4 regions of the Cupriavidus sp. UME77 genome follow, and region 4 is predicted to be linked to each of the others. Evidence: predicted binding sites of a transcription regulator. Region 4 holds the regulator's gene; each other region holds the start of a gene.
What was found. Region 4 encodes FNR, which switches genes on or off when oxygen is low (the NO sensors DNR and NnrR bind a similar motif). Its sites were predicted from a motif close to TTGATNNNNATCAA; they were not measured.

Region 1: a site for FNR is predicted at 1,983-1,996, ahead of A9975_RS22700 (OmpW family protein). Genes of this name have one in related genera too.
Region 2: a site for FNR is predicted at 7,652-7,665, ahead of A9975_RS03670 (TraR/DksA family transcriptional regulator). Genes of this name have one in related genera too.
Region 3: a site for FNR is predicted at 1,082-1,095, ahead of A9975_RS03870 (DASS family sodium-coupled anion symporter). Genes of this name have one in related genera too.

The regions. Positions count from the first base shown of each region.
Region 1 is NZ_LZZU01000055.1:145,556-154,401, reverse strand. Features, by position in the region: gene leuA (2-isopropylmalate synthase) at 5-1,702, shown strand; gene A9975_RS22700 (OmpW family protein) at 2,060-2,704, shown strand; gene A9975_RS22695 (HD-GYP domain-containing protein) at 2,757-3,452, opposite strand; gene A9975_RS22690 (tripartite tricarboxylate transporter substrate binding protein) at 3,552-4,532, opposite strand; gene A9975_RS22685 (tartrate dehydrogenase) at 4,663-5,739, opposite strand; gene A9975_RS22680 (LysR substrate-binding domain-containing protein) at 5,896-6,819, shown strand; gene A9975_RS22675 (AMP nucleosidase) at 6,878-8,374, opposite strand; gene A9975_RS22670 (GNAT family N-acetyltransferase) at 8,547-8,846, shown strand, end outside.
Region 2 is NZ_LZZU01000007.1:113,629-122,474, reverse strand. Features, by position in the region: gene A9975_RS03700 (alpha/beta hydrolase) at 1-1,437, shown strand, start outside; partial or broken gene A9975_RS03695 (zinc-binding dehydrogenase) at 1,530-1,979, opposite strand; gene A9975_RS03690 (Hsp20/alpha crystallin family protein) at 2,177-2,599, opposite strand; gene A9975_RS03685 (bifunctional acetate--CoA ligase family protein/GNAT family N-acetyltransferase) at 2,980-5,709, shown strand; gene A9975_RS03680 (phosphoribosyltransferase) at 5,766-6,431, opposite strand; gene A9975_RS03675 (BCAM0308 family protein) at 6,496-6,999, opposite strand; gene A9975_RS03670 (TraR/DksA family transcriptional regulator) at 7,099-7,479, opposite strand; gene A9975_RS03665 (universal stress protein) at 7,756-8,586, opposite strand.
Region 3 is NZ_LZZU01000009.1:130-4,988, reverse strand. Features, by position in the region: gene A9975_RS03880 (tyrosine-protein phosphatase) at 1-594, opposite strand, end outside; gene A9975_RS03875 (RNA-binding protein) at 659-913, opposite strand; gene A9975_RS03870 (DASS family sodium-coupled anion symporter) at 1,324-2,865, shown strand; gene A9975_RS03865 (Ldh family oxidoreductase) at 2,891-3,940, shown strand; gene A9975_RS03860 (transglycosylase domain-containing protein) at 3,994-4,689, shown strand; partial or broken gene A9975_RS03855 (IS3 family transposase) at 4,785-4,859, opposite strand, start outside.
Region 4 is NZ_LZZU01000060.1:27,199-36,044, reverse strand. Features, by position in the region: gene ccoN (cytochrome-c oxidase, cbb3-type subunit I) at 1-33, shown strand, start outside; gene ccoO (cytochrome-c oxidase, cbb3-type subunit II) at 53-730, shown strand; partial or broken gene A9975_RS38590 (cbb3-type cytochrome oxidase subunit 3) at 734-868, shown strand; gene ccoP (cytochrome-c oxidase, cbb3-type subunit III) at 965-1,894, shown strand; gene ccoG (cytochrome c oxidase accessory protein CcoG) at 1,950-3,449, shown strand; gene A9975_RS23885 (hypothetical protein) at 3,518-3,733, shown strand; gene A9975_RS23880 (hypothetical protein) at 3,736-3,981, shown strand; gene fnr (fumarate/nitrate reduction transcriptional regulator Fnr) at 4,068-4,793, opposite strand; gene A9975_RS23870 (sulfite exporter TauE/SafE family protein) at 5,092-5,856, shown strand; gene scpB (SMC-Scp complex subunit ScpB) at 6,448-7,524, shown strand; gene rluB (23S rRNA pseudouridine(2605) synthase RluB) at 7,530-8,846, shown strand, end outside.

The DNA.
Region 1 (8,846 bases), on a different contig from region 4:
CATGATGTTGCGCAACCCCGCCACCAAGTACCGCCCCGCCACTACCGTAGATATCGCCGACCGAACCTGGCCCGCCAAGCGCATCACGCGCGCACCGGTCTGGATGAGCACGGATCTGCGCGATGGCAACCAGGCCCTGATCGAGCCGATGAACCCGCAGCGCAAGCTCCGCTTCTTCGAGCAACTGGTCAAGATCGGGCTCAAGCAGATCGAAGTGGCGTTCCCCTCGGCCTCGCAGACCGATTTCGATTTCGTGCGGATGCTGATCGAGGAAGACCGCATCCCGGACGACGTGACCATCGTGGTGCTGACCCAGGCGCGCGAGGACCTGATACAGCGCACCATCGAATCCGTGCGCGGCGCCGCGCGCGCCGTGGTGCACCTCTACAACCCGATCGCCCCCGCGTTTCGCCGCATCGTGTTTGGTGCAAGCCGCGAGGAGGTCAAGGAGATCGCGCTGGCGGGCACCCGCCTGATCAAGGCGCTGACCGACGGCATGCCCGAGACGGCATGGACCTACGAATACTCGCCCGAGACCTTCAGCATGACCGAGCTGGATTTCTCGCTCGAGGTTTGCGATGCGGTATCGGCGATCTGGCAGCCCAGCGCCACGCGCCCGCTCATTCTCAACCTGCCGACCACGGTGGAATGCAGCACACCCAATATCTTCGCCGACCAGATCGAATGGATGCACCGGCATCTTGCACGGCGCGCGGACATCGTACTGTCGGTGCACCCGCACAATGACCGTGGCACCGCAGTGGCAGCCGCCGAGCTTGCCGTGATGGCCGGCGCCGATCGCGTGGAAGGCTGCTTGTTTGGCAATGGCGAGCGCACCGGCAATGTCGACCTGGTGACGCTGGCGCTGAATCTCTACACGCAGGGCGTGGACCCCGGGCTCGATTTTTCCGACATCGATGAAGTGCGCCAGTGCGTGGAAGATTGCAACCAGCTCCCCGTGCACCCGCGCCACCCGTATGTGGGCGACCTCGTCTTCACGGCCTTCTCCGGCTCGCACCAGGATGCGATTCGCAAGGGCTTCGCGCAGCAGCAGGCGGATGCGATCTGGGAGGTGCCATACCTGCCGATCGACCCGGCCGACCTTGGCCGCAGCTACGATGCGGTGATCCGCGTGAACAGCCAGTCCGGCAAGGGCGGTATGGCCTACCTGCTGGAACAGGTGCACGGCATCTATATGCCGCGCCGCCTGCAGATCGAGTTCAGCCGCGCGGTGCAATCGATGACCGACGAGAGCGGGCTCGAAGCCAGCGCCGATGACTTGTATGGATTGTTCAAGCGCGAGTATCTCGAACATGAGGCGCCGCTGCGCTATGTGGGCCACCAGATGGTGTCCGGCAACAACGGCCAGGTGGAGATCGAAGTGACGTTGCTGCGCGATGGCGAAGCGCTGCGCGCGCGCGGCCGGGGCAACGGCCCGATCGATGCGTTCGTCAGCGGCCTCAAAGGCGCGCTGGACATGCCGGTGCGCGTGATGGACTACCACGAGCATGCGCTGTCGTCCGGTGCCAATGCCGCCGCGGCCTGCTATGTGGAAGTGCGGGTAGGAGACTCCGCCACGGGCTTCGGCGCCGGCATCGACGCCAGCATCATCACGGCATCGCTCAAGGCCGTGGTGTCGGGCGTGAACCGTCACCTGCTTGCGGCCAGCCAAGTACGGCGCGAACAAGCCTTGGCCGACTGATACCGCCCGCGCCCGGACTCAAGGCCGCGGCGCAGAAAAACCGGTGTGCCCCGCCCCCACGGGGCACACCCGGAAAGACGCCCTTGCGGGACGCCCACGACATGCTCGTTGCTTGACTGTGTGCACAGCGTAAGGCGGGTGCAAACTTGCCGCCACGAATATTTGCGCATGTCCTTAGAAGCCCGGCCCGGGATTGGAAATGCGAAAGAGCGCGGCGCGGGCCGGGACTGTCGCAACGCGGCGACGCATGCGCATGCGCGCGCCACCCATGCCCATCTTCTTGCTTTCGGTCAAGGTTCGACCGGAAACGCTGCGCCAAACTGTGCGTGAAGTTTCCTAAAACACGAGCCAACCATCATGAAGAAGCACCTGCATACCCGTCTGTGCACCACCGCCATTGCCACCCTTGCCGTGCTCGGCGCCGTTGCCGCAACGCCCGCTGCTGCTGCCGATGAAGCGCAGGGCAACTGGATGGTGCGCCTGCGCAGCACCTATCTCGACATGGCCGGCAAGTCCGACCCGATCGGCGGCGTTGGCGCCTCGGACCGCATCACGGTCAATAACAAATGGATTCCGGAACTCGATGTCACCTACTTCTTCACGCCGCACATCGCCGCCGAGCTGGTGCTGACCGTGCCGCAGAAGCAGAACGTCTACCTGGATGGCAACAAGATCGGCTCCTTCACGCATCTGCCGCCGACGCTGCTGGTGCAATATCACTTCATTCCCAACGGCACCTTCCGCCCATATATCGGCGCCGGCCTGAACTTCACGCGGATCTGGGGCGCCGACATTGCCAACAATTCGCTGTCGCTCGATAGCTGGAGCGTGGCGCCGGCCCTGCAGATCGGCATGGACTACAAGCTCACCAAGAACTGGTTCCTCAATGCCGACGTCAAGAAGGTGTGGCTGTCGAGCGATGTGAAGGCGGCCGGCGTGAAGGTCTCGAACGTGAGTCTGGATCCGTGGCTGTTCAGCATGGGTGTGGGCTACCGCTTCTGACGAATCGCGGTACGTCGCTCCACGGCACAACGATCGGACGGCAGATCCCGCGTCAGGCTCTGGCTTGGCGCGGGATCTGCCGCAATGCGTTGCGATTCAGGCCATAGAAGCGCGCGACCACGGCCATCTCCGAGCCAGCATCCAGCAGCGCTTGCGCCGATTTCCGGCTCCGCAGTATCTGCGGGATGTTGGCGAGGAAAACGCTTGCCACGTCCGGGTCGAAATGCGAGCCGGAACCTGCCGAGACAATCGACAGCGCATCGTCGTCGCTCATGCCGGGACGATAGCAGCGCGACTCCGTCATGGCATCGAACGCATCGGCGATGGCCACGATACGCGCGGCCAGCGGGATCTCCTTGCCGGCCAGGCCGCGTGGATAGCCCGTGCCGTCGAAACGCTCATGGTGATCGTGCGCGACCTGCGACGCCAGGCGCATCAGCGCGTCCGCGCTGCCCGCGAGGATGTTCGCGCCGATCTCTGCATGCCGCTCGATCACCTGCCGCTCTTCGGGGAGCAGCTTGCCAGGCTTAAGCAGTACGGCATCGGGGATGGCGAGCTTGCCCACGTCGTGCGCCGGCGTGACGAGCCGTATGCGCTCGCAGTGCGCCGCATCCAGCCCCACCAGATCGGCAAGGCAGGCGGCGATCGTCGCAGTGCGAACGAGATGGCCCGATGCATGCGGGTAACGCAAGCAGCCAGCGAGCGTCAGGCTGGCCAGCGTAATAACCGCATGGGGATTCGTAGTCATGGTGCTGAAGCTGGGCGAAGCGCGAGATTCTATGCCTGCCGAGGCATATCGCCAATAGCTGATGGCGAACCGCCTTCGTGGCCACGCACTTCGCCTGCCTCAGTCCATGCTGAGATTAGCCTGCTTGACGAGCTTGCCGAAGCGGCCGATCTCTGCCTGGATCTGACTGCGCATCTGCGCTGGCGTGTTGCCCACCGGCTCCGCGCCGATAGCGGCGAACTGCTGCTTGACGTCGTCGCTGGCGAGGCTCCTGGCGATTTCCGCGCTCAGCTTCGCCACGATCTCGGGCGGTGTGCCCGCGGGCGCCATCACGCCGAACCAGGACGCGATGTCAAAGCCGGGCAGGCCCGCTTCGGCCAGCGTTGGCACGTCCGGCAAGGCGGACGAGCGCTTCGCGGTGGCGACCGCCAGCGGCCTCAGTTTGCCGGCCTTGATGTAGGGCAGCGCGGACGAGGTCGTGTCGAACATCATGGACACTTGCCCGCCCATCAGGTCCGTGATGGCGGGCGCGCTGCCCTTGTAGGGGATATGGCCGATATCGGTGCCGGTCTGCGCCTTGAACTGTTCGCCAATCAGATGGTGCGCGGTGCCGTTGCCATTGGAGGCATAAGTCAGCTTGCCGGGATTGGCCTTGGCATAGGCGACCAGTTCCTGCACCGTTTTGGCGGGGAAGCCCGGGCCGACCACCAGCACGTTCGGCACGATGGCGACGACCGATACCGGCGCGAGGTCCTTTTGCACGTCGTACGAGAGCCGTTTGTAGACGCTCGGCGCGATGGTGTGGTGAACCGCGCCCATGAGCAGCGTGTAGCCGTCCGCCGGCGCCTTGGCAACGGCATCCGCCCCGATCGTCGCGCCCGCGCCCGGCCGGTTCTCGATGACCACGGGCTGGCCCAGCGCCACCGTGAGCTTTTGTCCGACGGTGCGGGCCAGGATGTCGGTCGTGCCGCCCGGCGGGAACGGCACGATCAGGCGGATCGGCTTGGCGGGATAGGCCTGCGCGTTGGTTTGTGCGAAGGCGGTACCGGCAGCGAGCGTGAATGCGAGCACGGCTGCCGCAGTCCGGAATGCGGATTGCATGCTTGTCTCCTCTTTGCTTTTCTATTTTTTTATTTCTTCTATTGTGAGCGGCCCGTCCAGGGGCGGGCCGCTTGCGCAGAACATTGTGCCGCCATCGTTCTCGCCCCCCTTCGCGGCTTGGACGGCTGGCTCAGGCGGCTTGCTTCACCTGCTGCGCCAGTACCTTGCAGATGGCTTCGGTGACGCTCGCCGTGCTTGCCGTGCCGCCCAGGTCCGGCGTGAAGACACCGGCCGCCGTGATCTGCTCGATCGCCGCCATCAGCCGATCGGCCGCGGCCTTCTCGCCGAGATGCTCCAGCATCATCGCGGCGGTCCAGAAGGTCGCCACGGGATTGGCAATGCCCTTGCCGGTGATATCGAAAGCCGATCCGTGGATGGGCTCGAACATCGACGGGAAGACGCGCTCGGGATTCAGGTTGGCGGTGGGCGCGATGCCCAGGCTGCCGGAGAGCGCGGCGGCCAGGTCGGACAGGATATCGGCGTGCAAGTTGGTGGCGACTACCACATCCAGCGTCTGCGGCTTGAGCACCATGCGCGTGGTCACGGCATCGACCAGCTCGCGGTCGGTCTTGACGTCCGGATAGTCCTTGGCGACCTCGTAGAAGATCTCATCCCACATCACCATGCCAAAGCGCTGTGCGTTGGACTTGGTCACCAGCGTGAGATGCTTGCGCGGGCGCTTGCGCGCCAGCTCAAACGCAAAGCGATGAATACGCTCGACACCGGCGCGGGTGAACACCGAGGTCTCGGTCGCGGTCTCGATGGGCAGCCCGCGATGGGTACGGCCGCCGTTGCCGGCGTACTCGCCCTCGGAGTTCTCGCGGATGATGACCCAGTCGATATCCTTGCCGTTCACCAGCGGGCTGCGCACCCCGGGCAGCACGCGTGCCGGGCGCACGTTGGCGTACTGGTCGAAACCCTGGGCGATCGGCAGGCGCAGGCCCCACAGCGACACATGATCCGGTACGTTGAGCGCACCCACGGCCCCGAAGAAGATCGCGTCGAACTGTTTCAGACGCTCCAGGCCATCGGTCGGAATGTAGTACCCACGCTCCAGATAGTAGTCGGAGCTCCAGGGAAAATGCTCGACGCTGAGCTTGAACCCGCCATCCTGGGTGGCCAGCGTCTGCAGCACCTGCAGGCCTGCCGAGATGACTTCCGGGCCAATGCCATCGCCCGGGATGGCCGCAATCTTGTATTCGCGCATCGCGCTGTCTCCTCTGCTTGGTTCACGCCTGGCAGGCTCGCCGCGCTCGTTCGCACCAGCCGCGGCATGACACTGCCGTCCTGCCATCGACTATGGCCGAAAAACCTCAGCGTAGAATCAACTCAAATTCAATCTACTTTTAACCTGAGGTTAAAAATGGGACAGCCCTCCGAACTGGCGTTTTTCTCGGCACTGGTCAAGGCCGGCAGCCTGTCGGCCGCGGCCCGGGAGCTGGACGTCACGCCGGCGGCGGTCAGCAAGCGCCTGGCGCAGCTGGAAGCGCGGCTCGGCGTGCGCCTGCTCAACCGCACCACCCGGCGCATCGGCGTGACTGCGGAAGGCGAGGTGTACCTGGAGCATGCCCAGCGCATCCTCGCCGACATCGAGGACCTTGACCAGTTGCTTGCCCGCGGCCGGGTCGCGCCGCGCGGCTTGCTGCGCGTGAATGCGCCGCTGGGCTTTGGCCGCACGTACATCGCGCCGGCCATCTCCGCCTTCGCCAAACGGCATGCGCAAGTGGAAGTGCAACTCCACCTGACCGACCGCCCCATCAACCTGGGCGACGAGGGCTTCGATGTGGGGATCCGCTTTGGCGAGATGCCGGATGCCCGCCTGATCGCCCGCAAGATTGCCGATAACCGCCGGCTGGTGTGCGCGGCCCCGTCCTACCTGAAGGCGCACGGAACGCCGTCCACGCCGCATGACCTGGCGCAGCATCAATGCATCGTGCTGCGGCAGAACGACTCGGCCTACGGCATCTGGCGGTTCACCAAGGGGAAGAAAACGGAAGCGGTCAAGGTGCGCGGGCCGCTGAGCAGCAATGACGGCGAAGTCACGCTGACGTGGGGACTCGACGGGCAAGGCATCCTGCAGCGGGCGGAATGGGATCTCGCGAAATACCTGCGCAGCGGCCGGCTGGTATTGCTGCTGGAGGATTATGCGTTGCCGCCCGCCGACATCTATGCGGTGTTTCCGGAACGGCACAATATGTCAGCCAAGGTCAGGGCGTTCCTTGACTTCCTGGTGGCGCATTTCGAGGGGAAGCTGGCCAAGGCGCGTGGCGGCCCGACCGCGTGGTGAATGAGGGATGCAAGACACCGGCGTCCCCGCTCGCACGGGAACGCCGGCAGGAGCCAGCCTACCGGAACGCCGGCTCGTCAAAACTGCGCAGCTTTCGCGAGTGCAGTTGCTCGGCACCGCCCTCGCGCAAGATGCGAATCGCCTCCAGCCCGATCGACATGTGCTGGCTCACCCGCTGCCGATAAAACGCATTGGCCATGCCGCGCAGCTTGAGTTCGCCATGCAGCGGCTTGTCGGACACGCATAGCAAGGTGCCATACGGCACCCGCAGGCGGAAACCGTTGGCCGCGACCGTGGCGCTTTCCATGTCGATGGCAATCGCGCGAGACTGGTTGAAGCGGGCGTACAACGCCTTGGACTTGAGCTCCCAGTTGCGGTCGTCGGTGGAGACAACGGTGCCGGTGCGCATGCGGGTCTTCATCTCGTTGCCGGACAAACCCGTCACGCGCACCACGGCCTCTTGCAGCGCGACCTGGATCTCCGCGATAGGCGGCACCGGCACCCAGGGCGGCAGGTCGTGATCGAGCACGTGGTCGTCGCGTACATAAGCGTGCGCCAGTACGTAGTCGCCGAGTTGCTGCGAGCGGCGCAGGCCGCCGCAGTGGCCGACCATCAGCCAGCAATGCGGACGCAGCACGGCAAGGTGGTCGGTCATGGTCTTGGCGTTGGACGGGCCCACGCCGATATTGACCAGCGTGACGCCAAGCTTGTCCTCGCGCACCAGGTGATAGGCGGGCATCTGCGGCAGCGCGCGCGGACGCAGCGCGTCGTCGGGCTCGGCCTCGCCGCGCTCTTGCACCACATCGCCGGGTTCCACGAAGCGCGTGTAGCCATCCGCACCTTGCGTGTCGTCGGCGGCCATCAGCGAGCGGCCGAGCGCAATGAATTCGTCGACGTAGCGCTGATAGTTGGTAAACAGCACAAAGCGCTGGAAATGCTGGGGCGCGGTGCCGGTGTAGTGATAGAGCCGCTGCAGCGCCAGGTCCACGCGCTCGCCGGGAAACATCGAGAGCGGCCAGGCTTCGCCCGGCACCGGCTCATAGGTGCCGTTGGCGATGGCGTCGTCGATGCGGCTCAGCTCGGGCAGCACGAACGAGGCTTCGAGCTCGCGCGCCTGCGTGTAGCTGATGTCCGTGGTGGAGGCTTCGATGACGAACGGCAACGGGATCGGGCGGCGGCTGACGCCGACCACCACGGGCACGCGGTGGTAGCGTATCAGGCGCTCGATCTGGTCGCGGTAGTAATCGGCCAGCAGTTCGGGGCGGGTGACCGTGGTGCCGTAGACCCCGGGGTAGGCAACCGTGCCCCAGGATGGCCGGCTGTCGGTGACCATGGTTTCGAGATTGACCGAGATGCCCAGGTAGGGATAGCAGGCATGTGCCGCGGACGGCAGCGGCTGGCCCTGGGCGAAGGCGTCGAAGCGCGCGCGGATCGCGCCGACCGAGGCATCGTAGATCTCACGGATGCGAGCCAGCGCCGCGTCGGCGTCGGAAAACTCGGCCAGCTGATCGGCCGGATGGGCGGAAGAGAAGATCGAGGCATTCATGGGAAACATGATACCCCGCTACAGAGCGGAAGCAACATGGCCTGCCGCAAATTGACGGGCCTTCGCGCGCTCGCTACACTGCCTGCAGTCTTTTTGCGGCCCCGCGCCGCACTCGCCTCGTGACGCCCCCCATTAGAAGGGCAGCGCCGAGTTGCCGTATCTGCTTGCATGGGGAGCCCCGATGGAAATCCGCAATCTGCTGCCAGAAGAAATCGAGGCGGCCAGACAACTCCTTGCGGCAAACGGGTGGGCGCACCGCGTTGCCAACACGGAACGCTTCGCCCGGCTGATCGCCAACTCGCAACGGGTGGTGGTGGCGGTCGATAACGGAGAGATCGTGGGTTTCGCGCGGGCGCTGTGCGACGACATCTCCAACGGCTACCTGTCGATGGTCGCGGTGACGCCGAGCCATCGCCGCCGCGGCATCGGCCGCGCGCTGGTGCGCCACATCGTCGGCAACGATCCCGACATCACGTGGGTG
Region 2 (8,846 bases), on a different contig from region 4:
TTTCGCTTCTGGCGCGATGCCTTTCACAACAACGAGGCGCTATGGGCGTCGTTGACGCACGGGCTGCGTGGCGTATCCCGGCACCATGAGCGGATCGTGTCGTTCTGCGCGCGGCAGATGCTCGATACCTGTTCGCCCGGCAATGCCTGGTGGCTGAATCCCGTGGTCCTGCAGGCCACGGCAGCCAGCGCCGGCGGCAATTTCGTCAACGGGACCCGGCACTGGCTGCACGATATGCAGGACGTGATGGCGGACCTGACGCGCGACCCAAAGCTGCGCCGCCCGCCCACCTTCAAGGTTGGAGGGGACGTCGCCATTACGCCCGGCAAGGTGGTGTTCCGCAATGCCCTGATCGAGCTGATCCAGTACGCGCCGGCCAGCGCCGAGGTATGGCGGGAGCCAGTGCTGATCGTGCCCTCCTGGATCATGAAGTACTACATCCTGGACTTGCAGCCGCGTGACTCGATGGTGCGCTTCCTGGTCGGGCAAGGCCACACGGTCTTCATGATCTCGTGGAAGAACCCGGGTGCCGAAGCGCGCGACCTCGGGCTTGACGATTACCAGCGCCTCGGCGTGCGGGCTGCCTTGCGCGCGGTGCAGGAACGCTGCCCCGGTACGCGCATCCACGCCGCCGGCTATTGCCTGGGCGGCACGCTGCTGTCGATCTGCGCGGCGGCGCTTAGCCGCGACGACAGTGGCTTGCCACTGCAAAGCCTGACCTTGTTCGCCAGCGAGACAGATTTCACCGAGCCAGGAGAACTCGGCCTGTTTATCGACAGCAGCGCCTTGTCCACGCTGGACGCGATGATGCGCCAGCAAGGTTACCTGGACGGTCCCCAGATGGCAGCCGCCTTCCAGATGCTGCATTCGCGCGACCTCGTCTGGTCCCGCATGATGAGCGAGTACCTGCTCGGCAAGCGGTTGCGCCCGAACGATCTGGTGTCATGGAACCGGGACGTCACCCGCCTGCCCTTTCGCATGCATTCGGAGTGCCTGCACAAGCTGTTCCTCAACAACGACCTGGCAGAAGGACGCTATTGCGTGGACGGGCGTCCCGTCGCCCTGTCGGACATTGGCATGCCGATCTTCGCGGTAGGCACGGAGCATGACCATGTCTCGCCCTGGCGCTCGGTCTACAAGCTGCATCTGCTGACGTCGGCGCCGTTGACGTTCCTGCTGACCTCAGGCGGCCACAATGCTGGCATCGTGGCCGACCCTTCGCATCCCGGCCGCCGATACCGGGTGGAAACGCGCGCGGCGCAGGCCACCTATGGCAGCCCCGCACGCTACCTCTCGACTGCGCAACGGCATGAGGGATCCTGGTGGCCCTGCTGGCAGGGCTGGCTGGCGTCGCACTCCACTGGCCGGGTCCCCGCGCGCGACGCGGCGCAAGGCGCGCTCGCAGACGCACCCGGGAGCTACGTGCTGGAGGGCTAGGAGCGCGTTGCGACTCGAGCCCGCGCGCACCGCACCTACCGCGTGCGGCAGTCGGCGCATTGGTGGCGTAGGATTGCGGCGGCGCAACCTGTTCAAGGTGTGATGGCGACCTTCAGCACACCATCGCGCTGGTTAGCGAACAGCTCGTACGCCGACTCGATCTGATCGAGCTTGAACCGATGCGTGACGAGCGGTCCGAGATTCAACCTGTCGCTCTGAATGACCTGCATCAGGCGGCGCATCCGTTCCTTGCCACCGGGGCACAGCGCCGTCAGGATACGATGATCGCCAAGGCCGCTATGGAAAGCATCCTTCGGAATGCGCAGGTCGTTCGAGTAAACGCCCAGGCTTGACAGCGTGCCGCCCGGCTTGAGCACGCGCAACGCGGCCTCGAAGGTTCCTTGCGTACCCAGCGCCTCGATGGCCGCGTCTACGCCCCGGCCACCCGTCAGCTTCAGGATCTCGTCGACCACATCGACCTGATGGAAATTGATCGTGATATCCGCGCCCATGTCCTTGGCCATGCGCAGGCGCGCATCGGATGAAGGCGCCCGCCAGATAAACGAGAACATGACAAGGCAGACGCTTGCCGGGGAGCCGCCAGCGTTCAGTATCGGTCATCGCGCCCTCCGTCCTGGGTTCAGCGGTCTAACGCGAGTTACGATGCGGCGGGGGGTGCTCGGTGCAGTGGCTGTATTGGCCGTATTGGCGCCCGTGGGTAGCCCTGGAAAACAGCGAATCAGCGGATCGTCACACGCTGTTGCGGCGAGGCTTCTTTCTTGGGCAGTACCACCCGAAGGACACCGTTCTCGTAGCTGGCATCCACCTTGCTTTCGTCCACGGAACTGTCCAGGGTAAAGGCGCGTTGCATCGAGCCACTGTAGCGCTCACGCCGGATCACACGTTCGCCTTCCTTCTGCTCGGAAGACTTTTCCACCTTAGCCGAGATCATCACCGTGCCGCGGTCGACGGACACCTCGATATCTTCCTTCCTGGCGCCGGGAATCTCGGCGACCACGTTGTAGGCCTTGTCAGACTCGGTCACATCGACCTTGAACGCGAATCCTCCTTCATCGTTGCCGCGAAACGCACGCAACATGCCTTGCAGCATGTCCCCAACCGGTTCGATCGACAGTGGATCGTAAATCCTGAGATTGCTCATTGGCGCCTCCTTGGAGTGAAAGGCCCGCGCGGCATGACGAGCGGACCTCCACTTCATGGTGGCACAGCGCACCTGTCGCACCTTGTCCCAGATCAAGTGCGGCGTTGCCCCGCAGCGAGAGATCGTCTTCAGGCCCTGCGCCTCGGCCAGCAGGCGCCACGCCAGGTTGTAGAGGCGTTGGGAATCGCGGTCCACTGACACCTCCGCTGCCCGATCGGGAGCATCCTTGTCCTGTATCAACACCGATGCACCCAAGCTGGACAATGCTGGCATATCGGCATATTGGCGTTCGCGCGATGGCGCATCCGGCCTGACGCAAAGCCCGTCCCGCAGCGGGACACGGATCTGGCGCCCCCTCCCACCCGACGACCCCGAGCACGATGAGTATCCGTAACCTGGAATATCTGTTTCATCCGCGCTCGGTCGCGGTGATCGGCGCGTCCGCACGACCGCATAGCGTAGGGGCCACCGTGTTTGCCAACCTCTGTGCCGGCGGCTTCGCCGGCCCGGTGTATGCGGTGAACCCAAAGTACCGTGCGCTGGAAGGCCGGCCTTGCTATCGCGGCGTCGCCGCGCTGCCCGATGCGCCCGAACTGGCAGTGATCTGCACGCCAGCCGATACGGTGCCGGGCCTGATCGCCGAACTGGGCGAACGCGGCACCCTGGCCGCCGTGGTCCTTACCGCGGGCATGGCGCAAGCGCACGCCACGGGCACGCAATCGCAGCAGGATGCAATGCTCGGCGCCGCCAAGCCGCATCTGCTGCGCATCCTCGGCCCCAACTGCGTGGGGCTGCTCGTGCCAGGCCTGGGGTTGAACGCCAGCTTTGCGCACGCGCCACCCCTGCCCGGCAAGCTGGCCTTCGTCTCGCAGTCGGGCGCCCTGGCCACGGCGGTGCTGGACTGGGCAAGATCGCGCCAGATCGGCTTTTCTCACTTCGTCTCGCTCGGGGACAGCGCAGACGTCGACGTGGCGGACGTGCTCGACTATCTCGGCAGCGACCCGGGCACCCAGGCGATCCTGCTCTATGTGGAAGCGGTCAGGTCCGGGCGCAAGTTCATGTCAGCGGCGCGCGCGGCTGCCCGCAACAAGCCAGTGCTGATCATCAAGGCCGGCCGGGTGCCGGAAGGCGCGAAAGCGGCAACCTCGCATACCGGTGCGCTGGCAGGCGCTGACGATATCTACGACGCGGCGATCCGCCGGGCCGGCATGTTGCGCGTGGACACCACCGAGGACATGTTCGACGCAGTGGAAACGCTCGCGCGAGCGCGTCCGCTCGCCGGCGCTCGCCTGGCGATCATGACCAACGGCGGCGGCGCTGGCGTCATGGCCACCGATGCCTTGATTCTTGGCGGCGGCCAGTTGGCCACCCTGGCAAACGCCACGCTGAAGCTGCTGGACGCGGTCTTGCCACCAACCTGGTCGCACGCGAACCCCGTCGACATCGTTGGGGACGCTCCCGTCGAACGTTACGTCGACACCTTGAAGCGACTTGCGGCGGACCCCGGCAGCGATGCGATCCTGATGATCCACGCTCCCACGGCGATCGTGCCAAGCAGCGACATCGCCATTGCCCTCATCGGCGCCATCACGCCAACTGCGCCGGCCACACCGTCGACGGTATCGCGCCCCGTCTTCACAAGCTGGCTCGGCGGCGACTCGGTGACCCGTGCCCGCCAGATCTGCCGGCACGCGGGCCTTCCCACCTACGACACGCCGGAACAGGCCGTGCGCGGCTTCCTGCAGGCCGTGGCCTACCGCCACAACCAGGAGCTGCTGATGCAGACGCCGCCATCGGTTCCGACCGGCGCCGAGCCTGACAGCGAACGGGCGCGACAGTGCATCCGCGACGCGCTCGCCACCGGCCGTTCGATGCTGACTGAGCCCGAAGCCCGCACGGTCCTGACCGCCTATGGCATCCCCGTGGTGGAAACTCGGACCGCTGCCGATATCGGTGCCGCCGTCGCCGCCGCCGAATGCATCGGTTTTCCGGTTGTCGTCAAGATTCTGTCGCGCGACATTACGCACAAGTCCGATGTTGATGGCGTGGCGCTGGACCTGCAGTCTGCCGGCCAGGTGCGGCAGGCCCTGGAGAGCATGGAAGCCCGCATTCGCAGCGAGCGGCCCGGGGCGCGCCTGGATGGCTTCACGGTACAGCGCATGATCCGCCGGCCAGGTGCTTTTGAATTGATCCTGGGCGCCACCACCGATCCTGTGTTCGGCCCCGTGGTGCTGTTTGGACACGGCGGTACCGCCGCCGAGTGCATTGCCGACCGTGCCATCGCCCTGCCGCCGCTGAATGTCAACCTGGCAAGGGATCTTGTCGCCCGCACGCGCGTTGCGAAGCTGCTTGCAGGCTATCGGGACCAGCCGCCGATCTGCCATGACGCCCTGTACCAGGTCCTGATCCAGCTGTCGCAACTGCTATGCGACCTGCCGGAAATCACCGAACTCGATATCAATCCGCTGCTGGCCGACAGCGCGGGCGTGCTGGCCCTGGACACGCGCATCGGCGTGGCGACGGCTACGCAGCCAGGCGCAGCCCGCCTTGCCATCCGCCCCTATCCCAAGGAACTGGAGGAGACCGTGGCGTGGCACGGTGCACCGTTGCGATTGCGCCCGGTGCATCCCGAAGACGAACCCGCCTACCAGGCCTTCTTTGCGGCCATGACCCCAGAGGATATCCGCATGCGCTTCTTCTGCATGATCCGCCAACCGCCGCACAGCCAGCTCGCACGCATGACCCAGATCGATTACGCCCGCGAGATGGCATTCGTCGCCGTCGGAGCGGCGACCGGCGGGCAGCCGGCCATCCTGGGCGAAGTGCGGGCCGTGGCCGACCCCGACAACCTGCGCGCCGAGTTCGCCGTAGCGGTGCGATCCGATTGCAAGCGCCAGGGCATCGGCAGCCTGCTGCTGGGCAAAATGGTGGCCTACTGCCGCGCACGCGGCACGCGGGAGCTGGTCGGCACCACGCTGGCAACCAACAGGGCGATGCTCAGGCTCGCCGAAAGCAGCGGTATCCACGTTCTGCGCACTGGCCAGCCTGCGAGCGACGGCGTGGAACTCCGCCTCTTGCTGACGGGGTCGGACTCAGGCGATGGGCCATGACATCGCATTGGCCGAAAAGATCAAAGATCAAAAACACCGACTCCAAGAACGCCCCCCTACTCCCTTCCCGCCAAACGTCCCTCCCCGTGCTGCCCCGAATCCCCCTCCAGGCAAGCCACCACTTCCTCATCCTCAACCTGCGGAAACTCCCGGTAATGCTCACCGACGGCGGAAAAATTGGCCGGCGACCGCAGGCAGACCACCTCATCCGCGTAACGCCGCACCTCGGCGAGCGAAGCCGGCGCGGCCACGGGCACAGCACACACCAGCCGGGCAGGATGCTGCTGCCGCAAGGCATGCAATGCGGCAATCATGGTGGCACCCGTGGCAAGCCCATCGTCCACCACGATCACCGTGCGCCCTTCCAGCGCACGCGCGGAGCGCCCCGGCGTGTATTGCTTCCGGCGGCGGCGCAGTAATGCAAGCTGTTCGTTGCGCTCCTGGTTGAGATAGCTGGAGTCGGCGCCAACTCGTGCCGCGTAGGGCGTCACGTAGACCCAGCCGCTTTCATCGACCGCGCCGACCGCCATCTCGCGGTCGAATGGCGCCCCTAGCTTCCTGACCAGGACCACGTCCAGTTCGCCGCCGAGCCGCTCGGCGAGTATCTTGCCCATCGGCACGCCGCCCCGTGGAATGGCCAGCACAAGGGGATGGGCGTCGCCGTACCCGGCGAGCGCTTCGGCCAGCCGCTCGGCGGCCTCGTTCCTGTCCTGGAAAGTCATGACATTACCTCTTGCCTCTTACCGGCAAGGGGCTCTGGCTAGCCACCGAGCGGGCTTGCGGCCCTCAAGCGCGGTACCAATGAACATACAGGGTCTCATCGGCGTCGGGATAGTCGATTTCCAGCTTGCCCCGATACGCATGATGCACGGCAGAGCCGATATCGCGTGCCAGGTGAAAGCCCGTGGTCGTGATGGTGATGCGGTCCTCCTGAACCAGCGTCTCCATGATGCGCTCCATGGGATGACTCTCTCTCATCAGGGCTTCCCGGTGCCGCACTAGCCCGAGCATCTCATCCCGGTGCTCCTGCTGGAACGCCCCATCCAGCGTCAACTGCGCCGCGGGCACATGGTCGGCAATGCGGTGGCAGGCCGGGCACATCAGCGCCTTGGCGCCGGGCGGCACGGCCCGCCATTGCCAACGTCCTTTCAGGTAGACCGCGTGGCAAGCGGGACAGGAAGCGATGGCAGGCGCCTTCTCCGGCTGCTTGTAGGCATCGTGGATGGGATCCTGGGGAAGCCGGTCCCAACGGGCCGGCCTGACCTGGCTCGAACGCTCACGGACTTTCATGTCTGGCTCCTGAAATCGTATCGGGCAGCGCCCACGCGGCCTGCCTGCTGTTTCGCGGACTCACCTGGCGAGCCCGCCCACGGGAACGCCCGCGCATGCTCATCGCATGCCGCTCGGCGCCCCGAACATGTGCTCGTGCTTGCGCTGGCACGGGGTGCAGCGTTTGGCCGTGGGATACGCTTGCAGCCGCGGATAAGGAATGGGCTCGCCGCAGTCCAGGCACACGCCGTAGCTGAGCCCGGTGATCCGCTTTCGTGCCACCGCTATGTCGGCAAGTTCCATGCGGTAGTGTTCCGCCACGGCATCGTCCATGCGCTCCTCGGTGTCATGCTCGGCGAGATCCGCGTCGTCGCTCGGTTCGCGCTCGGCGGACACGGTACGGGAAACGGCTGCGGCGTCCATCTGGCCACGGATTCTCTGCTCTCTGCTGTCCAGCAAGGTGACGAGGCTGGAGAGCTGCTCTTTCGTTAAATCGGACATCGTTGACTCCCGGGCGCGGCAAGGTGGATCCACATCCATGATGCGATGACATCGGGCAGGCCGCTTGCGCCAGATCAAGTGATGGGCCGTTGGCACGAAGCGCCTGCGGCGTGGCGCGCTGAACCCTGGTTCCGCTTCAAGCTTCAATATAGGTGGGTGGCTGGCGGTTAGCTTGATGCGCGTCAATCTCACTTCCGGCGATGCACAGAGCCAGCCGCAGCGATGGTGCGCGCGGGCGCGGATATCGCGGCGGCGCTATGCGGGCAGTTAATGTGACTAGTGTGACATCAGGACCGGCACCGTCATGGTGTCCAGCAAAGCCCTGGTGACGCCACCCAGTACCAACTCGCGCAGGCGGCCGCGCCCGTAGGCGCCCATCACCACCACATCGGCGCCAAAATCCGCCGCGCGCGAGAGCAAGGTTTCGCCGATGGCGATGTCCGATCCTTCCTGGCAGTGTTCGAGCTCTGCTTGGACGCCATGGCTTGCCAGCGCAGCCATGGCATGGCCCGGCAGGCTCGCATCGGGCCGCGCGCCAGTACCTTGCGCGCAAAGCACCTTGGCCTGCCCGCCGCAGATCAGGGGCATGGCGTCGTGCAAGGCGCGCGTGGCCTCGCGTCCGCCGTTCCAAGCCACCATGACACGTGCGCCGGGTGCGGCGAACTGCCCGGCGAATGGAATGACAAGGACCGGCCTGCCGCCGTCGAGGATGAGGGTTTCCAGGAACTGGGTCGCCACAAAGCTGTCCGGGTCGCCCGGATCGTATTGCCCGGCAACGACAAGGTCGGCCTCGCGCACTTCGCGCAGCGCCATCATCAACGGATCGCCATCCACTGCCCGCCACTCGGTTTCGATCCCCAGGTCCTGCGTTGCCACCAGGAAGCGCCGGTGCACCTCCTCGCGCGCCTCGCTGCGCCGCTGGCGGTCCTCGTCGATATAGGCCGCGGCGCCCTCCATCAGGTAAAACCAGGCGACGTCCGGCATAAAGCCGGCAAACAGCCCGATCAGCCGGGCATGGCGGGCCACGGCGAGCCGGGCAGCGATTTCAAGCCGGTCCAGCGCGCGTGGGCTGGTGTCCAGGTGGACCATGATGCTGGCATATTCCATAGCATTCCTGTGCGGTTTGGGTTTGGGAACCTGAATCCAGTCTAGGAAGCGCTTGGACGTGGCTATTGACTCAGGTCAAGCCCGATACCTTCTGCACCTTCTGCACTGGTGCCGATTTCGGTAGCCTCCTGAGAATATGACGCACCTCTGTAAGCGAATGTATCCAAGATTGCGATGCGTAGCGATCCAGCGGAGAGTGCCTGAACCCCATGGCGCAGCGAACAGGCTCCGCCAACTCACCATCTAGCTGCGGTGCGCTC
Region 3 (4,859 bases), on a different contig from region 4:
GTTGAAGCCCTGGTTCCAGTGATTCGATTCCAGGTAGTTGGCCATGATGATGTCGCGCTCCACGCCCAGGCCGGCCAGCAGCAACATCGAGGCAAAGCCGGTACGGTCCTTGCCCGCGGTGCAGTGGTACAGGAGGTTGCCGCCCTGCTCCGCAGTCTTCAGGAAGCCGCCAAAGGCCGCCTGGTACTTGCGCGGAAAGTCGCCATAGACCTCCAGCATGAAGGCCTCCATCTGCTCCGCGCTACCGTCGCGCAAACGCGGCATCAGCTCGGCCATCGACATGCTGCCTTCGAGCACCGGTGCGGCGACCCAGCGGAAAGCCTCGCCAAAGGGGCTTTCCGCGGCGGTCTTCTCACCGGCCGAGCGGAAGTCGATCACCATGTCCAGCCGCAATGCGCGCAGCCGTTCCATATCCGCCGCGCTGGCCAGGCCCGGGTTGCCGCTGCGAAACAGCTTGCCGGCACGCACGCGGTGGCCATCGCGCGTGGCGAGGCCGCCGAGGTCGCGCAGATTGACCACATTGTCCAGCGCAAGCGCTGCGTTGCCCGGCACGCCGGCGCCTTGTGATGGCGCATCGGCCAAGTTTTCCTGCATCGTGTGTCCCTGCCCTGTCTTTGTCGTTCGGTGGCGCGCGCGCCGCACCGCACGTGGCGGCGGCTCAGCGCGCGCGATAGGCCGGCACATGCCAGCGCGTATGGCAGCCAGCAATATAACGGCGATCGAGCTTCGCCACCAGTTTCCACACGCTCATCGGGTCCACATCGTCGAGATCCAGGTCGACCCAGGCCCAGGGATGCGCGCCGTCGCCCTCGCGGATCAACTCGATGTCCTTGACCCGCACGTAGGCGGCCAGCGCCGTGCGCAGCGCCGATGCGTCGACTTCGGCACGTAGTCCTCTCACTAAAACCTTCATCTTGCACTCCAAAATTTTCAGATCACGTTCACGCGGCTCGCGGCGTGCGGGGCCGCAGGTTGTTGCACTCGCTGCGCAACGCCCGCAAGCCCTTGTATCCCTTGTATCGCAACGATCTGAAAGTCTGACCGCTTGGCGCATCGAAATTTCCCTGTGCGAGCCGGTTCTTTGATCCGCGTCATATGCGCCCGGATCCACTCTCGACAGCCGCCGTTGGCCGGCACGATAATTTCCCCATGTCGAACGCGGCAGCCCGGCCGCAAGCCGGTCTCCCGCCTCCGCCAGGTCTTCACGGAACACCACCGGACGACGCCGCCACCCTGCCAGTCACAGGCTAGCCATCTGCCCCGCGCGTGACGTCCGCCTTCCCGTGTCGAACCAAGATCAACAAGACAAGAAAAGGGAAAGCGATGACAGACCCGCGCACTCCAACCCAAGCCGTCCGCGCAGCCGCCCCCACCGCTATCGGTGTGGCTGCCGCCGTGCCGCAAGCCGCGCCCGGCAAATCCACACCATGGGGGCTCTACGCCGCCGTCCTGGTACTGATCGGCATACTCGCCCTGCCCCTGCCCCCGGACCTGCCGGTGGCGGGACATCGCATGCTGGCGATCCTCGCCTTTGCCATCGTGGTGTGGATCACCGAGGCGGTCTCCTACGAGGCCAGCGCCATCATGATCACGTCGCTGATGGCCGCACTGATCGGCTTTGCGCCCACGGTGGCCGACCCGGCCACGCAATACGGCACCTCCCGCGCGCTCGGCATGGCGCTGGCAGGGTTCTCCAACACCGCGCTAGCGCTGGTTGCCGCCGCCCTCTTCATCTCGGCGGCAATGACGGTGACCGGGCTCGACCGGCGCATCGCGCTGGTCACGCTGTCGGCCATCGGCACCAGCACGCGGCGCATCCTGATCGGCAGCATCGTGGTGACCATCGCGCTGTCGCTGGTGGTGCCGAGCGCCACCGCGCGCAGCGCCTGCGTGGTGCCGATCATGATGGGCGTGATCGCGGCCTTCGGGGTCGACAAGAAATCCAATATCGCCGGCGGCATCATGATCACCGTGGCCATGGCCACCAGCATCTGGAACGTCGGCATCCAGACCGCCGCCGCGCAGAACCTGCTGACGGTGGGCTTCATGGACAAGCTGCTGGGCGAGCGCATCACCTGGCTGCAATGGCTGATCGCCGGCGCGCCGTGGGCCATCGTGATGTCGGTCGTGCTGTATTTCCTGGTGCGGTTCCTGTTGCCCGCCGAGACCGAGGCCATCCCCGGCGGCAAGGAAGCCGTGCAAAAGGAACTCGCCGGGCTGGGCCCGATGAGCGGCCCGCAGAAGCGGCTTGCCGCCGTGTCCATCGGGCTGCTGCTGTTCTGGGCGACCGAGGGCAAGCTGCACCAGTTCGACACCGCCACCGTGACCTTCGTCGGCCTGGTGATCCTGATGATGCCGCGCATTGGCGTGATGGACTGGAAGACCATGCAGCAACGCACGCCTTGGGGCACGCTGATCGTGTTCGGGGTAGGCATCAGCCTGGGCACCGCGCTGCTTACCACGCAGGCCGGCCAGTGGCTGGGCAAGTTCGTGGTGGCCAACTCCGGGCTCGCCACGCAAGGCCCGATCCTGGTGTTCGCCATCCTGGCCGCCTTCCTGATCCTGATCCACCTCGGCTTTGCCAGCGCCACCGCGCTCACCGCGGCGCTGCTGCCGATCCTGATCTCGGTGCTGCAGACGCTGCCCGGCGATATCAACCAGATCGGCCTGACGATGCTGCTCGGCTTCACCGTGAGCTTCGGCTTCATCCTGCCGATCAATGCACCGCAAAACATGGTTTGCCTGGGCACGGACACCTTCAACGGCAAGCAGTTCGCCAAGGTCGGCATCCCCGTGACGGTGATCGGCTACGCCCTGATGCTGCTGTTCGCCGCCACCTACTGGCGCTGGCTGGGCTGGATCTGATCGCACACCGGGACAAGGAACAAACATGAAGATTACGTTGCAATTCGCCACCCGGCTCGCCCGCGACCTGCTCGCCGCGCAAGGCGTGCCGACTGACATCGCCAACGACGTGGCCGAGCACCTGGTCGAGGCCGACCGCTGCGGCTACACCAGCCACGGCCTGTCGATCCTGCCCAACTACCGGCGCTCGCTTGCAACCGGCAACGTCAACCCGGCGGGCCGCGCCGAATGCGTGCTCGACCGCGACAGCCTGCTGGTGTTCGACGGCAATGGCGGCTTCGGCCAGCACGTAGGCAAGCGCGTCATCGAGAGCGCCATCGAGCGCGTGCGCCAGCACGGCCACTGCATCGTCACGCTGCGCCGCTCGCACCACCTGGGCCGCATGGGGCACTATGGCGAGATGGTGGCCAAGGAGCGCTTCGTGCTGCTGAGCTTTACCAATGTGATCAACCGCTCCCCGGTGGTGGCCCCCTACGGCGGCCGCACCGCGCGGCTGACCACCAACCCGCTGTGCTTCGCCGGGCCGATGCCCAACGGCCGCCCGCCCCTGGTGGTGGATATCGCCACCAGCGCCATCGCCATCAACAAGGCCCGCGTGCTGGCCGAAAAAGGCGAGCCCGCCCCGGAGAACAGCATCATTGACAGCGACGGCAACCCCACCACCGATGCCGCAGCCATGTTCAGCGAACAACCGGGCGCGCTGCTGCCCTTCGGCGGCCACAAGGGCTATGCGCTCGGCGTGGTAGCCGAACTGCTCGCGGGCGTGCTGTCGGGCGGCGGCACCATCCAGCCGGAGAACCCGCGCGGCGGCGTGGCCACCAACAATATGTTCGCGGTGCTGATGAACCCGGAACTGGACCTGGGGCTGAGCTGGCAGAGCGCGGAGGTGGAAGCCTTCGTCAACTACCTGCACGACACCCCGCCCGCCCCGGGCTTTGACAGCGTGCAATACCCGGGAGAGTTCGAAGCCGCCAACCGCGCACTCACGACCACCCACCTGGACGTGAACCCTGCGATCTGGCGCAACCTGGAAACGCTGGCCAAGGAACTTGGCGTGGCACTGCCGGCGGGCTGAACCGGCGGCGCGGCTTGGGCAGGGACATGGCCGGTGCTGGCACAATACGGCCCATGGAACGTCTCTGGTCGAATTTTCTCAAGCTGGTGCTGCTGCTCATCCTGGGCGCGGCCCTGCTCGGCACGCTCGCCGTGCTCGTCGCTCAGCGCCAGCTGCCCACGCTGGACGCGCTCACCACGTTTCGCCAGTCGCCCGGCTACGTGCCCATCGGCGAAATACCGCCCAAGCTGACCCAGGCGGTGGTAGCCATCGAGGACGATCGCTTCTACCTCCATGACGGCATCGACTATGTCGGCGTGATCCGCGCCGGCGTGGCCAACCTGTCCGATGAGCTGTCGCAGGGCGCCTCGACCATCACCATGCAGGTGGCCCGCAATTTCTTCCTCTCGCGCGAGAAGACCTATACCCGCAAGCTGTATGAGGTGCTGCTGGCTTACCGGATCGAACACGCGATGAGCAAGGACGAGATCCTCGAGCTCTACATGAACAAGGTCTACCTTGGGCAAGGGGCTTATGGTTTTGCCGAGGCGGCCGAGACGTATTTTGGCAAGCCGGTGAGCGAGCTGACTTTGGCGGAATGCGCAATGCTGGCCGGATTGCCCAAGGCGCCTTCGGCGAATAACCCGGTGGTGAATCCCCGGCGCGCCCGGCAACGGCAGGCTTATATTTTGCTGCGGATGCTGGAGTTGGGGAGGATTGGGAGGGGGGAATATGATGCGGCGTTGTTGGAGCCGTTGAGGTTGAAGTAGGGGATGGATTGGTGATGGGGGTGGTCGCTGTTTGATTGCTGCGGCGATGGCATCTTGAGGTTCCCCTTGTTTTTCGCCTTCCAAGGGTAAGGGAGTCAAGCCGCCATGTCCCGTGGGTGTTCCCAGTCCCGGAGGTACTGGGCCGGGGACACATAGCCGAGCGTGGAGTG
Region 4 (8,846 bases):
ATCCCGACCAGCGTTTCCGCCTCCGCCCATTGATCATTCCAGGATAGAAACGATGTCCGAAAAACGAAGCTTCTTTACGCACGAGACCCTGGAGAAGAATATCGGGTGGCTGATCATCTGCACCATCCTGGTGGTCAGCATCGCCGGGCTCGTCCAGATCGTGCCGCTGTTCTTCCAGCACTCCACCACCGAGCCCGACGCGGGTATCAAGCCGTATTCCGCGCTGCGCCTGATGGGCCGCGATATCTATATCCGCGAGGGCTGCGTGGGCTGCCATTCGCAGCAGGTGCGCACCTTGCAGGGCGATGTCGAGCGCTATGGCCATTACTCCACGGCGGGCGAGTCGGTCTACGACCATCCCTTCCTGTGGGGCTCCAAGCGTACCGGTCCCGACCTGGCGCGCGTGGGCGGACGTTACTCCGATGACTGGCAGCGCATCCACTTGCGCAATCCGCGCGACGTGGTGCCCGAATCGGTGATGCCGTCCTACCCGTGGCTGGAGAAAACGCCGTTGCAGACCAACGATGTCCGCGACCGCATGCGTGCGCTGCGCCGTCTCGGCGTGCCGTACACCGACGCCGAGATCGAGCAGGCGCCTGCCACGCTGGCCGGCAAGACCGAGGAAGACGCGATGGTCGCCTACCTGCAGGAGCTTGGCATCGCCAAGCGCAATGTGCGGGTCGATACCGCGGCCGCCGCGCAGCCCGCAGCCACGCCGGCCAAGGAGTAAGCCATGGCAATGATCACCGCGTTTTCCACTGTGATCTCGATGGCTGCCTTCATCGCCATCTGCTGGTGGGCCTGGTCGTCCGGGCGCAAGGCCGCCAACCAGGAGTCGGCCATGCTGCCGTTCGCCTTGCCCGACGAGCCGCTGGCCGCACGCCAAGACGCCAGGCCCGATGCCGGCCACCGCGTCGCGCGTCATGCCGGCGGCGCAAACAACACCACGCAGGAACACTGAGTCATGAGCGACTTCTTCACGGATTTCTGGAGCTACTACATTGCCGCCATCGCGCTGGTCGGCATCGTCTGGTGCGTGTGGCTGCTGTTCTCCCAGCGCAAGGTCACCAAGGTTGTGGGCGCGCCCGAGGACACCGGCCACGTGTGGGACGGCGACCTGCGCGAGCTGAACAACCCGCTGCCACGCTGGTGGATGTGGATGTTCCTGCTGGCATGCATCTTTGGCCTGGGTTACCTGGTGCTGTACCCCGGCCTGGGTTCCTACGCCGGCGTGCTCAAGACCTCCAGCCGGGTTGAGCTGGAGGCGCACCGCCAGGCAGCCGAGCAACTGCAGCGCGAGGTCTATGGCAAGTACATGCAGATGGACGTCAAGCAGGTGGCGGCCGACCCGGCGGCGCGCGAGATCGGCCAACGCCTGTTTCTCAACTACTGCGCGCAATGCCACGGCTCCGATGCGCGCGGCAGCCGCGGCTTTCCCAACCTGACCGACAACGACTGGCTGTACGGCGGAGATCCCGAGACCATCACGCAGACCATTACCAAGGGCCGCAACGGCGTGATGCCGTCGTTCGCCTCGACCATCGACGGCAAGCTCGCTGGCGACGTGGCGCAATACGTGCGTTCGCTGTCCGGCCTGTCTTCCGACCCGATCCGCGCCTCGCGCGGCGAGAGCACGTTCAAGTCCACCTGCGCGGCCTGCCATGGCTCCTCCGGCAAGGGCAACCAGGCGCTTGGCGCGCCTAACCTGTCGGACCGCGTGTGGCTGTACGGCAGCTCGGAGGCGAACATCGTCGATGCCATCCTGAAGGGTCATAACAACCATATGCCGGCGCACGAGGAAATCCTCACGCCGGAGCGTATCCGCATGTTGACGGCCTATGTCTGGGGCCTGTCCAACACCGGCGGCGGTGCAGGCGAGGGGGGCAGGCAATGAGCCACCATGCTTGTGCTTGTCAGCCGGGTTCGCACCGCGGCGAGGGTGTTCGCCCATGAACGCCCCCGGACCGGAGCCGCTTGAAAGGAATGGCGCCGCGTGGGCGCCGCTGCGCGCGCCCGCACCTGACTCGGCGGACGCGGAAACGTCGGACGAGACCCTGTACGAAGTCCGCCGCAAGATCTATCCGCGTTCGGTGTCGGGTGCGTTCTCGAGCTGGCGGGTCTGGATGGTGGTCCTGACCCAGCTGTTCTTCTATGGCATGCCCTGGCTGCAGTGGAATGGCCGCCAGGCCATGTTGTTCGATCTCGGCGCGCGCAAGTTCTATATATTCGGCCTGGTGCTGTGGCCCCAGGACGTGATCTACCTTGCCGTGCTGCTGGTGATCTCCGCGGTGTCGCTGTTTCTCTTCACGGCGATCGCGGGGCGGCTGTTCTGCGGCTACGCTTGTCCGCAGACGGTGTACACCGAGATCTTCATGTGGATCGAGCGGCATGTGGAAGGCGACCGCTTTGCCCGCATCCGCCTGGACGGCGACCCCTGGAGCGTACGCAAGCTGCGCCTGAAGGCCACCAAGCACACGCTCTGGATCGTGATCGCGCTATGGACGGGCTTTACCTTCGTCGGCTACTTCTCGCCCATTCGCACGCTCGGCGCGCAGGTGCTGAGCCTCTCGCTGGGTCCGTGGCAGACGTTCTGGATGCTGTTTTACTCGTTTGCCACCTGGGGCAACGCCGGCTTCATGCGCGAGCAGGTCTGCAAGTACATGTGCCCGTATGCGCGCTTCCAGAGCGTGATGGTGGATCGCGACACCTATGTGGTCACCTATGACGTGGGCCGCGGCGAGCCGCGCGGCAGCCGCTCGCGCAAGGCGGACCACAAGGCCGCCGGGCTGGGCTCGTGCGTGAATTGCAGCATCTGCGTGCAGGTCTGTCCTACTGGCATCGATATCCGCGATGGCCTGCAGTACGACTGCATTGGCTGCGGCGCCTGTATCGACGCCTGCAACCAGGTCATGGACAAGATGGCTTACCCGCGCGGGCTGATCCGCTATACGTCCGAGAACGCCATGCGCAGCGCGCTCTCCGAGAGCGTGGCGCGCAAGCGCCTGGTGCGGCCACGCACGGTGATCTACTCGGTGATCTGGCTGGCGCTGGTCGCCGGCTTCATGGCCTCGCTGGCCATGCGTACGCCGCTCAAGGTCGATATCATCCGCGACCGCGGCGCGCTGGGGCGGGAAGTGGAAGGGCGCTGGATCGAGAACGTGTATCGGCTGCAACTGATCAACACGACAGAGGCGCCAATGCGCGTCGCCGTCAGCGCGGGCAGCGATGAGCTCAAGGGCCTGGCCGTGGAATATGATCACGCTGCCGGCAACCTGGAGCCCACGTCCAATCGCCTGATTCCCATCCGGGTGCGCGTGCCGATCGAGTCCGCGGCGCAGGGCACGCACAAGATCGAGGTCACGGTGACCGCGGTGCCCGACGAGGGCGCGGGGGCGCATGGCGCGGAGATTCGACAGAGCACCAGCTTTATCGTGCCGCGCAATCTATGAGGCGGCGGGGGACGCTGGATACACCAATCCGTACGCTACATACGCGATCTAGAACTAGAGGAGGCCAGATGACGCAGCAAAGCAATCCCTGGTGGAAGGAGCCATGGCCGTGGCTGCTGATGAGTGGGCCGTTCGTTGCCATGGTGGCCTGCGGGGTCACGATCTGGCTGGCCATGACCCACCCGGATCCGCCCATTGAGGAAGGGGTCGCTCGCCACGGCCTGGTGGTCGAGAAGGCGGGCAGCGCGCGCCAGGCAGCGCCGGTCGCGGCGCAAGCGAGGTGATCATGAGACTACGCTGGCTGATGTGGGTGCTGTGGCCCGCTTTCCTGGTCGCCGGGCTGACGACCGCGCTGGTATTCTCCATGGTCGATCCCGGTGACCTGCGCTTCTTCGGCCAGCCGGTCGAGGCATCGCGGGAGGCGGTCTACACCGTGGGCTTCCTGATCGCGTGGGTGCTGTGCTCGCTGTCGAGCGGCTTGACGCTGTACACCATGCCCACGCGGCTGGCGGACACGGACGAGCTGGAGTGATTGTGATGCGCGCCTTGCCGGTTCAGGCCAGCAGGCGCGGCATCGCGGCGATCCGCCGCGGGCGAGGGCGGCGCGCGACGAGCGCGTCAGCAGGACTTGTTGACGATCTGCTTGATCCCCACCATGTCGACCAGCTTGACGTGGCGCTGGCGAATCTGGATCAGGCCGGCTTCCGCAAAGCGCGAGAACAGGCGGCTGACAGTTTCGAGCTTGAGCCCCAGGTAGCTGCCGATTTCCTCGCGGCTCATGCGCAGCACAAATTCGGAGGCCGAATAGCCGCGCGCGGACAAGCGCTCGGACAGGTTGATCAGGAAAGCGGCAAGCCGCTCCTCGGCGCGCATCGATCCGAGCGTGATCAACATGACCTGGTCCTGCGAGATCTCCTTGCTCATCAGGCGCATGAACTGATGCTGCAGGGAAGGCAGGACGTTGGACAGCGTCTGGAGATCGCCAAAGCGCACCACGCAGACTTCGGTATCTTCCAGCGCGGTGGCGTCCGACGCGTGCTGCATCTCGCCAAGGCCGTCGAGGCCGACGACTTCGCCGGGAAGGTGGAAGCCCGTGATCTGCGAGCGGCCGTCTTCCATTGTCAGGTGGGTCTTGAGCGTGCCGAAGCGGATCGCGTAGACGGCGGTGAGAGGGTCGCCGAGGCGGTACAGGGTTTCGCCCTTGCGTACGCGCACCCGGTCCTGGACCAGCGTATCCATCTTTTCGAGGTCCTGCTGCGACATGCCGACGGGCAGGCAGAGCTGGCCGAGCGAGCAAGTGGAGCAGCGGGGCGACATCTCGGTAATGGGAATGGTGGTGAGCAATTGGGGCCTGTCGGTTTAGCGCAGTCAATCAAGCGCGATGTGGCAGGCGCATTGAGTTGAGAGCTTGACGTTGAGAGTCGTCGGTTGGAAGCGCTATCCACATCGGCCTGGCGCGCGGGTCTTGCGGCAGTGCGCTATCTGTGCAGCGCGGCTTGCCGTGCCCGTCGTCATGTTTTGCGAGCGCGCTGATGTACGCGGGCGCCAAGCTTCATGTTGATAGCGCCTCTTGGAGCTGCGGGGGCGCGTTCTCCGCATTTTACCGCGCCGGACGTTGCGATTGTGTGATTGGGAGGAGAAGTTGACCATAGGCGTGCTTATCAGCGTATTTACCCTGGCTTTGCTGGGCGGCGTGCACTGCGCCGCCATGTGCGGCGGGATCGCGCTGGCGGCGGAGCAGGGCGGCGTTGCGCGCGTGCCTGCCACGGTGCTCCGGCGTCCCGGCCATTGGTTGCTGGAACTGCTTGTCATGCATGCCGGGCGGCTGAGCATGTATGCGGTGCTGGGAGGCTTGCTGGGCGCCCTTGGCGCTGGCGTCTGGAAGGCACAGTACCTGCCGCTGCAGCGCTGGTTGTTCGGGATCGGCAGTGTGATGCTGGCATTGTCGGGCTTGTGGATGTTGCGCGGGCGCACCACGGGTACGGGTTGGCTGGAGCGGCTCGCCGCCCGGGGCGCGGGTGGATTGCTGCGCGGCCTTGGCGCTATCGGGGCGCGCTTGCCAGCTGTGGCTCGGGCGCATGGGCAGGGCCGCTTGCTGCGCCGCTACGGCATGGGGCTAGCCTGGGGGCTGGTCCCGTGCGGCATGGTGTACGGTGCTCTTGCCATGGCGTTGCTGGCCGGCAATGCCCCGTCGGGCGCGCTGGTGATGGCCGTGTTTGGCCTGGGCACCCTGCCGAACCTGCTGGTGATCTCGGGCCTGTCCGGCTATCTCAGGCAGCTTTCGCGGCGCCCGGCGTTGCGCGCTGGCGCTGGCCTTGCGGTGGTGGCCTTTGGCTTGGCCGGGGTGGCGCGCGCGCTGCTTTTACCTGAGACGCTTGCCGCGCATGGATTCTGCCTGGTCTTCTGAAGCGCTGTTTCGTGGTGTATCTGTCACTTCCTCGCTGAGGTAGCTGTGCGAATCGGTTGCAGGTTTGCCAGGGAATGCCATACAATCGCAAGAACAGCGATATCGCGCAGCGTATTTCATCGTGGCATCGTCAGGTAGCATCCGCTGCTCAGGGATGCATGCCAGGAACACCCAGGCAGGCATCAGCGCCAGGGACCGTTCCCCATCCGCCGTCCGGTTCAAAAGATTCGGTTCAAAAGACCAGCCACGGCAGGGCGGGGTGAAATAGGCCAGCAGGCCCGATATCCGTATTTTCTTGCACCCGGTGCGTTCGATGATAAACGCCGCGCCGGACAGGTCCGCCACATCAGGGGGAAGGCGCGACGCAAGGGCTCCGTCGACTGGCAGTTAAAGCCGGTGGCCGGGCGATCTCCTGCCGGTCAGGTCCGGCACCCGATGCAATAAAAGAAGGCGCACGGCTGGCATGCATCAAGCATGCGGTTGGCTGCGCGGCCAGATGGCGGTGGCAATCCCTACCGCTGAACCCGCAATCTCCAGTGCGCCCGGGATCAACCGGGGCGCAGGTGCAAAGACAGGCTGCACGCAATCAACATGAATACCCAAGAGGCGAAGATCGTCCTCGAGACCGCGCTGATCTGCGCGCAGGAACCCTTGCGCGTCAATGACTTGCGCCGGCTGTTTGCCGACGACGTCGGTGCCGACACCATTCGCGTGCTGCTGGAAGAGCTGCGCCGCGACTGGGAGCAACGCGGCGTGGAACTCGTGGCACTGGCCAGTGGCTGGCGTTTCCAGAGCCGCCCTGTCATGCGCGAGTACCTGGATCGGCTGAATCCAGAAAAGCCGCCCAAGTACTCCCGCGCCGTGATGGAGACGCTGGCGATCATCGCCTACCGGCAACCGGTCACGCGGGGCGATATCGAGGAAATCCGCGGTGTCGCGGTCAGCACCGAAGTCGTGAAGAAGCTCGAGGACCGCAGCTGGATCGAGGTGATCGGCCACCGTGACGTGCCCGGGCGGCCTGCGCTTTATGCCACCACCAAGAACTTCCTTGATGACCTCGGCCTGCGCACGCTCGATGAATTGCCGCCGCTGGAAGACATCCAGGCCCAGGCGCAGGTCGCAATGCTGAATCAGGAGCCGATCGACTTCGAGGCGCTGGGCACGGTGCCGGCGGATAGCGACGAAGAGGCATTCGCGGAACCTGGCGATGATCAGGCCGGCGCTGCCGCGCTGGTTGTGGCGGATGCCGGGGAGGGTGAATCGACCCCTTCAGGCGTGGTTGCCCCCGACGGTCTAGCGGCCGGCGCCACGGACGGCATTGCCGATTTGGTGGATGCGTTTGAAAGGAAGGAGGCCTTGGCGCAAGTAGAGGCTGGGTTCACACCCACGCCCGAGGCCGAGGCGGAAGTGCCGGCTACGCCCGAGCCAGACGGTAAGCCAGGGAGCGAGCCGGTGGTCGCCGAGCCCGCCGGCACGCGGTCCGGCGACGCAGCCGAGGAGCAAGCCGTCGAAGACGGTGAAACAAATGAGCAAACGGACACGCCCGCCAACGGTTACCACGTACAAGTGGCCTCCGGCGAGCAGGCGTCCGAAGTCCCGGGGGCGTCCACGACGAATCCGGCGCACCCCAGCGAGCACGACGAGCACGACCAGCGCGTGTCCAACTGAACACCATGCAACATCCGAATGTGAATACCTTGTCCGATTCTGATCAAGACGTCCGCCAGGCGGATACGCCGGCCGGCGATGCCGGCAATGGCACCGATGGCGCGCCGCGCCGCAAGGGCCTGCGCCGTGGCTTGCGCAATCTGGTGGCCACGCGCCGCCAGGCCGCGCAGGACCGCGATGGCGACCGTGCCGCGGACGGCGGGGCGGCAATCCCTGCGAGCAGCCCCGATGCGGGTGCCGCGCAGGACGCGCGTGGCGACGGCGCAAGGAAGGGGCGTACGCGTGGCAAGCGCAAGCCCGCGGAAGGCGAGGCTGTGCAGGCAGGCGAGCAGCAGGGCGAGCGCCCGGCGCCGCGAGGCCGCCGCAACTTCAGCGGTGACGCTGCCGAAGGTGTAAGCGAAGCCGCGGGCGAGCGCCAGCGCGATGGCGCTCGCACCAACCCGAATGGGAGCGGCGCCCGCAAGCGCAAGCCGCAGCAAGGCCAGCAGCCGCAAGGCGCGGCCCGCCGCGGCGGCGCCGAAGGGCAGCAAGGCGGCCCGCGCCAGCAAGGCAAGGGCGGCAAGGGCAAGGGCGGGGCGCAGCGCCCGGCCGCGGGTGTGCCCGAGAAGGCGCCCGCCGCCGCTGCGAGCGGTGAGGACCTGTTCCGCTTTGTCATTTCCGGTCAGTATGACCAGGAAGAGTCGAGCGGTCCGCAGGCCCGGGTCAAGCCGGTGCGCGAACTGTCCGCAGACGACGATGCGCCAAAGCTGCACAAGGTGCTCGCCGAAGGTGGGCTGGGCTCACGCCGGGAAATGGAAGAGCTGATTCTTCAGGGCCGGGTTTCGGTCAATGGCCTGCCTGCCCACATCGGCCAGCGCATCCTGCCGGCCGACCAGGTCCGGGTCAACGGCAAGCTGATCCACCGCCGTGTGTCGTCCAAGCCGCCGCGCGTGCTGCTGTATCACAAGCCGTCCGGCGAGATCGTCAGCCAGTCGGATCCGGAAGGCCGCCCGACCGTGTTCGACAGCCTGCCGCGCATCAAGGCAGGGAAGTGGGTGGCCGTGGGCCGCCTCGACTTCAACACCGAGGGTTTGCTGATCTTTACCTCCTCGGGCGATATCGCCAACAAGTTCATGCATCCGCGCTACGGTGTGGAGCGCGAATATGCGGTCCGCACACTGGGTGAACTGGCTGAGGCCGATCGCCAGCGCCTGCTGCATGGCATCAAGCTCGAAGATGGGGAGGCTAATTTCCTGCGCATCGCGGACGGTGGTGGCGAAGGCATCAACCACTGGTACCACGTGGCGCTGACCGAAGGCCGCAACCGCGAAGTGCGCCGCATG